3 regions of the Enterococcus sp. AMC2644 genome follow, and region 3 is predicted to be linked to each of the others. Evidence: predicted binding sites of a transcription regulator. Region 3 holds the regulator's gene; each other region holds the start of a gene.
What was found. The regulator LexA, encoded in region 3, represses DNA repair genes until DNA is damaged. The targets are predictions, from matches to a motif close to CNAACANNTGTTNG.
Positions count from the first base shown of each region.

Region 1 (3,289 bases), 590 kb from region 3:
CAGAAACGGAATATTTAGAAGTTCGTCAATATGTAGACGAATCCCAACGACTGCATGAAGAGTTACAATCTGCTTATAGCTATTTCTTTGAAGAACGTGAAAAAGAATTAGCTAAAGCTCGTCAAAAAGCGAATCAAATCGTAGAAGAAGCGAAAGAAGAATCCGAGAAAATTATTTCTGATATTCGTAAAATGCAATTAACAGGTGGTCAGGGACGCGTAAAAGAGCATGAATTAATTGATGCAAAAACTCGTCTTTCAGGGTTACACCAAGAAGAAAATCACTTGAAGAAAAATAAGGTCTTAAAAAAAGCAAAACAAGCAAAAAAACTAAAAGCAGGCGATGAAGTCTTAGTCACTTCTTATGGACAACGCGGTGAACTAATTAAACAAACTTCGAATGGTCAGTGGGAAGTTCAATTAGGTATTTTAAAAATGAAAGTTGATGAAGTAGATATTCAACCGGTTGCTCCGATAAAAGAACCGGTTCAACGGATTGTCAACACTGTTCGTTCGGCGGATAGTTCTCATGTATCGAATCAATTAGATCTGCGAGGCAAACGTTATGAAGAAGCTTTAAGCGAAGTCGATCAGTATTTGGATGCCGCAATTTTAGCAGGCTATCCACAAGTAACTATTGTTCATGGAAAAGGGACCGGGGCGTTACGTCAGGGAATTATTGATTATCTGAAAAATCATCGTAGTGTCAAAAGTTATGAATTCGCTCCAGCAAACCAAGGTGGTAATGGGGCAACAATCGTAAAATTTAAATAACTTATCAAGAGTAAGCAAGATAGTTTTCAAGTGTAAATGAAGATGCTATACTCTTGATATTGAATATTGGAGGTTACAAAAATGGCAAAAAATATTACAGATGCAACATTCGCTGAAGAAACAGATAAGGGTTTAGTATTAATTGATTTTTGGGCAACTTGGTGTGGACCTTGTCGTATGCAAGCTCCAATTTTAGAACAATTAGCTGAAAATTATGATGAAGATGAATTCAAAATCGTCAAAATGGATGTGGATGAAAATCCAGAAACCCCAGCATCTTTTGGTGTAATGAGCATCCCAACATTAATCTTGAAAAAAGACGGTCAAGTTGTTGATAAAGCAATTGGTGTTCAAACAAAAGAACAAATCGAAGCAATGATTGCACCACACATGTAAGAATAAAACCTGAGATGTCATCCACATCTCAGGTTTTTTACTGCGAATCACTATGATTCGCCGAGTGGAATGAGAGCGAGAATAGCTGATGAGCAGTACTAGTCGAGTGGAACGAGAGTAGTGACCTCTCAAAGGAATCACGATGATTCGCCGAGTGGAACGAGAGCGAGAATAGCTGATGAGCAGTACTAGTCGAGTGAAGCGAGAGTAGTGACCTCTCAAAGGAATCACGATGATTCGCTGAGTGGAACGAGAGCGAGAATAGTTGATGAGCAGTACTAGTCGAGTGGAACGAGAGTAGTGACTCTTTAGGTTTGACTACAGTGATGGGACACAATTACATAAAACTAAAATGCTACGAACGAATGTTCTGATATGCTATAATAATACAGAAAGAACGGAGGCTGTCATTTGCATGAATGAGCAAATTAAAAATAAATTAGCATTATTACCCGATCAACCAGGCTGCTATTTGATGAAAGATAAAAATGGAACGATTATTTATGTGGGAAAAGCGAAAATTTTAAAAAATCGTGTCCGTTCTTATTTTACAGGAAGTCATGATACCAAGACAGAACGCTTAGTTAGTGAGATTGAAGACTTTGAATATATTGTAACTGAATCCAACATTGAAGCATTGTTGCTAGAAATTAATCTAATTAAGAAAAATGATCCTAAATACAATATCATGCTAAAAGATGATAAAACCTATCCTTTTATTAAAATTACGAATGAGGATTATCCAAGGCTATTAATTACACGGAAAGTTTTAAAAGATAAGGCACTTTATTTTGGACCCTATCCGGATGTTCGTGCGGCAAATGAAACCAAAAAACTGTTAGATCGCTTATTTCCTTTACGGAAGTGCAAAGTTTTGCCTAAAGAAGTTTGCTTATATTACCATATGGGTCAATGTTTGGCTCCTTGTGTTTTTGATGTTCCTAAAGAGACTTATACAGAAATGGTGAAAGAAATCAAGCAATTTTTAAGTGGCGGACATAGTGAGATTCAAGCAGATTTGGAAGCTAAAATGAATGATGCAGCAATGAATATGGAATTTGAAAAAGCAGCTGAATATCGCGATCAAATTCGAGCAATTGAAACTGTCATGACTCGTCAAAAAATGACACAAACTGATTTGATGGATCGTGATGTATTTGGCTATTCAGTAGATAAAGGTTGGATGTGTGTCCAAGTATTTTTTGTACGTCAAGGGAAATTAATTGAACGGGATGTCTCTATTTTTCCTTTTTATAATGAGGCAAGAGAAGACTTTCTCACATATATTGGTCAGTTTTATCAAGAAAATGAACATATTATACCTAAAGAAGTTCTAATTCCTGATGATATCGATCAAGAAAGCGTTCAAGCCTTACTTGAAACAAAAATTTTGCAACCCAAACGCGGAGAAAAGAAAAAACTGGTAGAATTGGCTAGTAAAAATGCAAAAGTTGCTTTATCTGAGAAATTTGATTTAATTCAGCGTAAGCAAGAACGAACAATTGGTGCCGTGGAAAAACTAGGCAATGTTATGGGTATTCCTACACCAACGCGAATTGAGGCGTTTGACAACTCCAATATTATGGGAACAGACCCTGTTTCAGCAATGGTCGTTTTTATTGATGGGAAGCCAGCTAAAAATGAATATCGTAAATATAAAATTAAAACGGTCAAAGGACCAGATGATTATGCTTCGATGCGTGAAGTGGTTTATCGCCGTTATGCACGAGTTTTAAAAGAAAATTTACCATTCCCAGACTTAATTATCATTGATGGAGGCAAGGGTCAAGTCGATGTGGCGAGAGATGTTTTAGAAAATCAATTAGGTTTGGACATTCCAATTGCTGGTTTAGCAAAGAATGATAAACACAAAACAAGTGAAATGTTATTTGGTTCTGAATTAGCCATTGTGCCTTTAGAACGTAACTCAGCAGAATTCTTTTTACTTCAACGGATTCAAGATGAAGTACATCGATTTGCGATTACTTTCCATCGTCAATTACGTAGCAAAAACAGTTTTTCTTCTCGTTTAGATAATATCGAAGGGTTGGGGCCAAAACGGAAAAAAATGTTATTAAAAGAATTTAAGTCACTGAAAAAGATTCAAGAAGCAACAGTAG
Region 1 covers NZ_CM177095.1:545,618-548,906, reverse strand. Annotated here, with positions in the region: gene AC4BC5_RS02750 (endonuclease MutS2) at 1-773, shown strand, start outside; gene trxA (thioredoxin) at 855-1,169, shown strand; gene uvrC (excinuclease ABC subunit UvrC) at 1,585-3,289, shown strand, end outside.
Region 1: the regulator LexA is predicted to act here: its motif matches at 1,528-1,541, upstream of uvrC (excinuclease ABC subunit UvrC).

Region 2 (3,289 bases), 850 kb from region 3:
GTCGTTAAACGAACATGTGGTTATCTAGGTAATCCACAAGCACGCCCTATGGTACATGGACGTCACAAAGAGATTTCGGCACGGGTTAAACACATGAAATAAGGACGTGATATAATGAGAAATCCACAACCAAAAGAATGGCGTAGCGAAGCATACAGTCAACAGCGTATCGCTGATTATAAACCTTTTAATTTTGTCGATGGTGAAGGAGTTCGTAATAGTTTATATGTGAGTGGTTGTCTTTTTGCTTGTGAGGGCTGCTTCAATAAAGCAATTCAAAACTTTCGTTACGGCATCCCCTATACCTTAGAATTAGAAAATCAAATTATTGAGGACCTCTCTCATGACTATGTACAAGGGCTCACTTTATTAGGTGGTGAACCATTTTTAAATACTGCCGTTTGTCTTCAATTGGTTCATCGGATTCGAAAAACATTCGGAACAAAAAAAGATATTTGGAGTTGGTCAGGATATACCTTTGAAGAACTATTGCAAGAAACCGACGATAAGTTGGCGTTATTGCATCAAATCGATATTTTGGTTGACGGTCGTTTTGAATTAAGTAAACGTAACCTCAATTTACAATTTCGTGGCAGTAGCAATCAGCGCATCCTTGATGTTCCAAAATCATTAGCTGCTGGCAAAGCAGTTATTTGGGAAAAATGTATCGATGCAGAACAACAATATGAACAAATCAAAAAGCAAGCGCTCATTTAGTGCTTGCTTTTTTCATAAGGATTCCCAGTTTCCCACAGAGGTAAAACGATATTTTCATAAGTTAATGGATCCAAATTGGTGACAGTCACACCTAATAAACGGATACCTTTTTCAACACCTAGAATCTCTTCCCAAATTAAACTAGCTTGTGAAAAAATCTCTTCTTTGCGATAAACATATTCACGCAAGGTGACCCGCTTAGTAATCGTGGTGTAGTCTGCATAACGAATTTTTACAACAACCGTCTTGCCATGTTTTTGCTCTTTTTTTAATGCTTCAGCTACTGCATTCGATAATTGGCGTAATTGAGCTAAACACTCATCTTCTGTAGCTAAAGGTTGTCCATATGTGTTTTCTTTCCCTACAGATTTTCGTTCACGCGAAATATTGACGGGGGCATTATGAATACCACGGACTTTACGATACAACGAATACCCCATTTTGCCAAAATGTTGCATCAACTCTGTTTCACTGCGTTCATACAAATCTGCTCCTGTAAAAATGCCTAATTCATACATTTTGGGAACCGTCTTCTTCCCTACCCCATGAAATTTTTCAATCGGTAGTTTTTTTAAGAAAGCAACGGCATCTTTAGGCATCACAACTGTCAATCCACGTGGTTTTTCATAATCTGAAGCTAGTTTAGCTAAAAATTTATTGTAACTGACTCCTGCTGAACACGTGAGCTGAACTTCTTGCCAAATATCATACTGAATCAATTTAGCGATTTTAATAGCAGATGTACTCTGAATTTTATTTTCAGTGACATCTAAGTAAGCTTCATCAATCGAAACAACTTCGACCAAATCCGTATAACGATAAAAAATCGCTCGGACTTGCTGGGAAATCTCTCGATATTTTTGATGATTTCCGGGAACAAATAGTGCATGTGGACACAACTCATAAGCTTTTTGGGCGCTCATTGCTGAATGAATTCCATACTGACGTGCTAGATAGTTCGCCGTCGTAACAACACCACGTCCTCCCGTATCACTTGGATGACGAGCAATCACTAATGGATGCTTAGCAAGCTCTGGCTGATCACGCTCTTCGACGGATGCAAAAAAAGCATCCATATCAATATGTATAATCTTACGGGACGTATCATTTTTTAATGGAAACTGCAATCCGGTCATTAGGCTCACCTCTCTTCCATTATATACGAACGAACATTCCCCTGCAAATATCCTCCTATGGATTTTTAATAAAAAGCTAAGAACGAGTGACACAAATAAAAATACCCAAGCTGTTTAGAGTGCAAATTGCAATTTCTGGTAACTTTGTGTCAAAGACCTGCTTGACCACAATGCAAACTCTATATAGCTCGGATATTTTATTGTTAGCTAGGCGTATATCACAGTTCTTCGTTTAATCCATGATATTCATTGTATACGACTTGTTTTTTTAATCCATTTTTCTTGGCAACTTCTTTAATTGCGACATTTGGTTTGATACCATCAGCAATTAGTGCTGCCACTTGCTCGACAATTGTGCCAATAATTACTTCTGTCGGCTCTTCGTCTTTTGCTCCAGCAACCAGCAAACAACATTCTCCTTTGACAGTTGTCTGCTCAAGATATTCTTTTAGTTCTGCTAAGGTTCCTCGTAAATATTCTTCATGAATTTTAGTCAATTCACGACAAACCACCGCTTGACGATCTGAACCAAAAACTTCCATCATGTTTTCGATGGTTGCACCTAAACGATAGGGTGACTCATAAAAAATCATCGTTGCTTTTTGGTAAGCAAGTGCTTGTAATTCTGCTACTTGCTCTTTTTTCTTGCGTCTTAAAAAACCATAAAAATAATTTGGCTGTGGGGTCAATCCAGAAGCGATTAAAGCTGTTAATCCAGCAGTTGGCCCTGGCAACGAGACCACTGAAATATCTTCACTAATACATGCGAGAACTAACTCGTGACCAGGATCACTGATGGAAGGCATGCCTGCATCACTGACTTGTGCAATGGATTTTCCCTCTTTTAAAAACTCAACCAATTGCGGCACGCGTTCTTTATAATTATGTTCATGTAAACTCTTTTGCGGCACGGTAATTTCAAAATGATTCAATAATTTTTGGGTATTTCGCGTATCTTCACTAGCAATTAGATCAACTTCTTGTAATATTCTTACACTACGAAATGTCATATCTTCTAAATTCCCAATTGGTGTCGGAACTAAATAAAGGATGCCAAACGTTTTATCTTTAAAACTGCGCTGTTTCTTCAACTTGTTCCCTCCTTAAAATAAAAAGACTGAGCAAAAAATTCTGCCAGTCTTTTATCTTACCTGCCACTTTCGCGATAAATTACTTCTAAACAAAATGCACATGGTTCATCATGTTCGCGTCTTGATCCGTATAAATCATAACAAACATGAAATCCTTCTTCGTAAATTTTTTCTAAATTCATGCGCGATTTTGATAATGCAGATGAATTTTCTTGTTTTGCCTTGCCTGAAGGCTGTTCATTGGCTTGATTTAATTCACGAATATGCTCACGTAAACGTTGATTTTCTAGTTCAAGCGTGGTATTCTTTTCCACAACTTCTTGTAGTGAATCCTTCATTTCCGCA
Region 2 covers NZ_CM177095.1:2,172,672-2,175,960, reverse strand. Annotated here, with positions in the region: gene nrdD (anaerobic ribonucleoside-triphosphate reductase) at 1-102, shown strand, start outside; gene nrdG (anaerobic ribonucleoside-triphosphate reductase activating protein) at 115-717, shown strand; gene dinB (DNA polymerase IV) at 714-1,853, opposite strand; gene rsmI (16S rRNA (cytidine(1402)-2'-O)-methyltransferase) at 2,072-2,944, opposite strand; gene AC4BC5_RS10500 (DNA replication initiation control protein YabA) at 3,001-3,289, opposite strand, start outside.
Region 2: the regulator LexA is predicted to act here: its motif matches at 1,880-1,893, upstream of dinB (DNA polymerase IV).

Region 3 (3,289 bases):
ATTCCAAGCTGCTTCATACTCAGCACCTTTGTCGACCATTGTTTCTTTAAAACGTGCCGCCACTTCTTCTGGTACAGCAAACTCAGGATAGTCCCATCCGTACGCTTTTTTCGCTGCTTGGATGCCTTCTGCTCCTAATGGTGCGCCATGGACAGCAGAGGTACCTGCATTTGGTGCACCAAAACCAATCACTGTTTTCACTTCAATCAATGTTGGTTTGTCTGTTTCAGCTTGTGCTTCTTCAATAGCTTTTGAAATAGCTGCTAAATCTGTTCCTTCTTTTACAAGAATATGTTGCCAACCGTAAGCTTCAAAACGTTGACCAACGTTTTCTGTAAAAGCTTTTGAAGTTGGACCGTCTAAAGAAATATCATTTGAATCATATAACACAATTAATTTACCTAATTTCAAATGACCGGCCATTGAAGCTGCTTCTTGAGAAACACCTTCCATTAAATCACCATCACCACATAAACCATACGTGTAATGATCGACAACGTTAAAGTTTTCACGGTTATACGTTGCTGCTAGATGTGCTTCAGCCATTGCCATCCCAACAGTCATTGCAATTCCTTGTCCTAATGGGCCAGTTGTCGCTTCAACACCATCAGTATGCCCCACTTCTGGATGTCCAGGTGTACGACTCTCCCATTGACGGAAGTTTTTCAAGTCATCGGTTGTCACATCGTACCCAGCACAATGCAATAAGCTATATAATAACGCCGAACCATGTCCTGCAGAAAGTACAAAACGGTCACGATCGACCCAATTACGAGAAGTTTTTGGATTTACTTTCAAATGTTTTGTCCATAATGCATAGGCCATTGGGGCAGCCCCCATTGGTAGTCCTGGATGTCCAGAATTTGCTTTTTGTACCGCATCAATACTCAATGTACGTAACGTATCAACACCAAGTTGATCAATTTTATCAAACAATACTAACGCCTCCTATTTAGGTTTTTTTTACCTATATTACACATCTATTATAAAAGATACCTCTACAATTATCAACACTTTTTGCATAGGTATCTTTTATTTTACTTTCTATTGTGTAAACCTTTCGCTTTTTGAATTTGTTTTAATTTTTCAGGAGTCACATCGTTCCCTTCTGGATCGACTACTTTCATCCCCTCAATATGATGCTTCATTCCACCTCGAAAAGCTTTAATATACTCTTGTCTTAAAGCTTGTTGCTCCTCTTGTTCCTTTTCAGAAAGACCTTCTGTTTTTTTCTTTTTAGCTAGCTCATTGATTCTATCTATTTTTTCTTTGGATAACATGGTATCAAGCCCCTTTCTTCTCCATCTTATACAAAAGAATAAAAAAATACAATCAAAACAGAAAGCGAACGTTTGTTTGATTTTTTTCAAGGCGTATGTTACACTACATTTAATAATATTAGTCATATTTTCCATTTTATAATGATTTAACTATAGGAAAGAAGGTGTTCGTTTTGGCAAAACGTACAGAGAACCGACAACTTGAAGTGTTAAAATTTATTCATAATCGGGTCAGTGAAAAAGGGTACCCACCTACCGTGAGAGAAATTGGTGAAGCTGTTCAACTTTCCTCCACTTCAACCGTTCATGGTCATTTATCACGTTTAGAAAAAAAAGGCTTAATCCAAAGAGATCCTACAAAGCCCAGAGCAATTGAATTAACTCCACTCGGCTTAGAAACGATTGGTGCACAACAACAAAAAATTCCTTTATTAGGCGTGGTAACTGCTGGAGAACCTATTTTGGCGGTAGAAGAAGCTTCTGACTTTTTCCCAATTCCTCCCAATTTAATTGAAGATAACGGACAATTGTTTATGCTAACTATCCGTGGTGAAAGTATGATTAATGCTGGTATCTTGGATGGTGATCAAGTAATCGTCAGAAAACAAGATATTGCTGGAAATGGCGATATTGTGATTGCTATGACAGATGATGATGAAGCAACATGTAAAAGGTTTTATAAAGAAAAAACACATATTCGTTTACAACCAGAAAATGATTATATGGAACCTATTATTTTATCAAGCGTTAAAATTTTAGGGTTAGTTGTTGGTTTGTATCGTCACTTTTAAACAGAACCTCCAATCCAGAGACAGGATTGGAGGTTCTGTTTAGTTTAGTTTGAAAGAATTTCTGCTGCTAAACCAGCAATAAAATCAGGATGTGTATTCGGCATATCTAAGCGATGATAGATTCCACCTAATTTCTCTACTAACTCCTTACATTCTATATCATTATCATAAAGAGTCTCTAAATTATCGGCAACAAAACCAAAAGGTAAATAGATAATTTCTTCATATCCATTTTCTAATAGTTCTTCTGTCACATCTTCTACACGTGGGCCAATCCATTTATCTGCCGTACGGCCAGCACTTTGCCAAGCATGACCAAAGTCCAATGAGCCTGCTACTCGTTGAGCAATTGCTTTAGCTGCACTTTGTATTTCATCGACATATGGGTCGCCATTTAGCAATAAACGCTCTGGTAAGCTATGAGCAGTGAATAAAAATTTTTGTTTCTTATCAGAACTCAAAATAGTTTGAATTTGAGTTGACCAAAAAATTTGAAATCCTTCTTGTTGCCAAAAATGACGATGCTCAATATATGAAATTTCTGGGTAAACTGCCAACTCTTTTTCGACACGGTCATGGTATTGCTTAATAAAACTAGAATCATGTGGTGCTAGAACCATTCCATGGATTACCTTAAATCCTTGGTCTACAATTTCTTTTACTGTCTCTTCAATGAAAGGATGAATGTGACGTAAACCAGTAAATACATGATATTCGACTGTACTCGTTGCATTTAATTTTTCTTCAACAGCTAAGCGTTGGGCCTCTGTAATTTTAGCTAGTGGGGAAACACCTCCAATTTCTTCATAACGCCCAGCCAATTCATCATAAAGCTCTTGCGAAGGCTCTTTCCCATGACGAATATGGGTATAATAATCCCAAATTTCATCTGTGTTATTGGGCGTTCCATAACTCATTAATAAAACTGCTTGCTTTTGCATGATAAATTATGCCTTCTTTCTCATATAAAAAATAAATATTAGTGTAATAACCATTAAGCCAACTAGCATCTGTGAAAAACCAAGAGAACCTGTAGCATGCGCTAACACTCCTATTATAGTAATCCCAATCGTCATTCCTAGCTTTTTACAAACAGATAATAAACTCAAAGAAGCATTACGATTTCTAGGAGAAGCTTCTACTACTAACACTTGTAAAGGAACAGTCATCAATGCCCCAATAGCAATTCCAAAGAATAATAGACCAATCAAGAAGATT
Region 3 covers NZ_CM177095.1:3,020,591-3,023,879, forward strand. Annotated here, with positions in the region: gene tkt (transketolase) at 1-936, opposite strand, end outside; gene AC4BC5_RS14650 (DUF896 family protein) at 1,038-1,280, opposite strand; gene lexA (transcriptional repressor LexA) at 1,454-2,071, shown strand; gene hemH (ferrochelatase) at 2,116-3,012, opposite strand; gene AC4BC5_RS14665 (MFS transporter) at 3,019-3,289, opposite strand, start outside.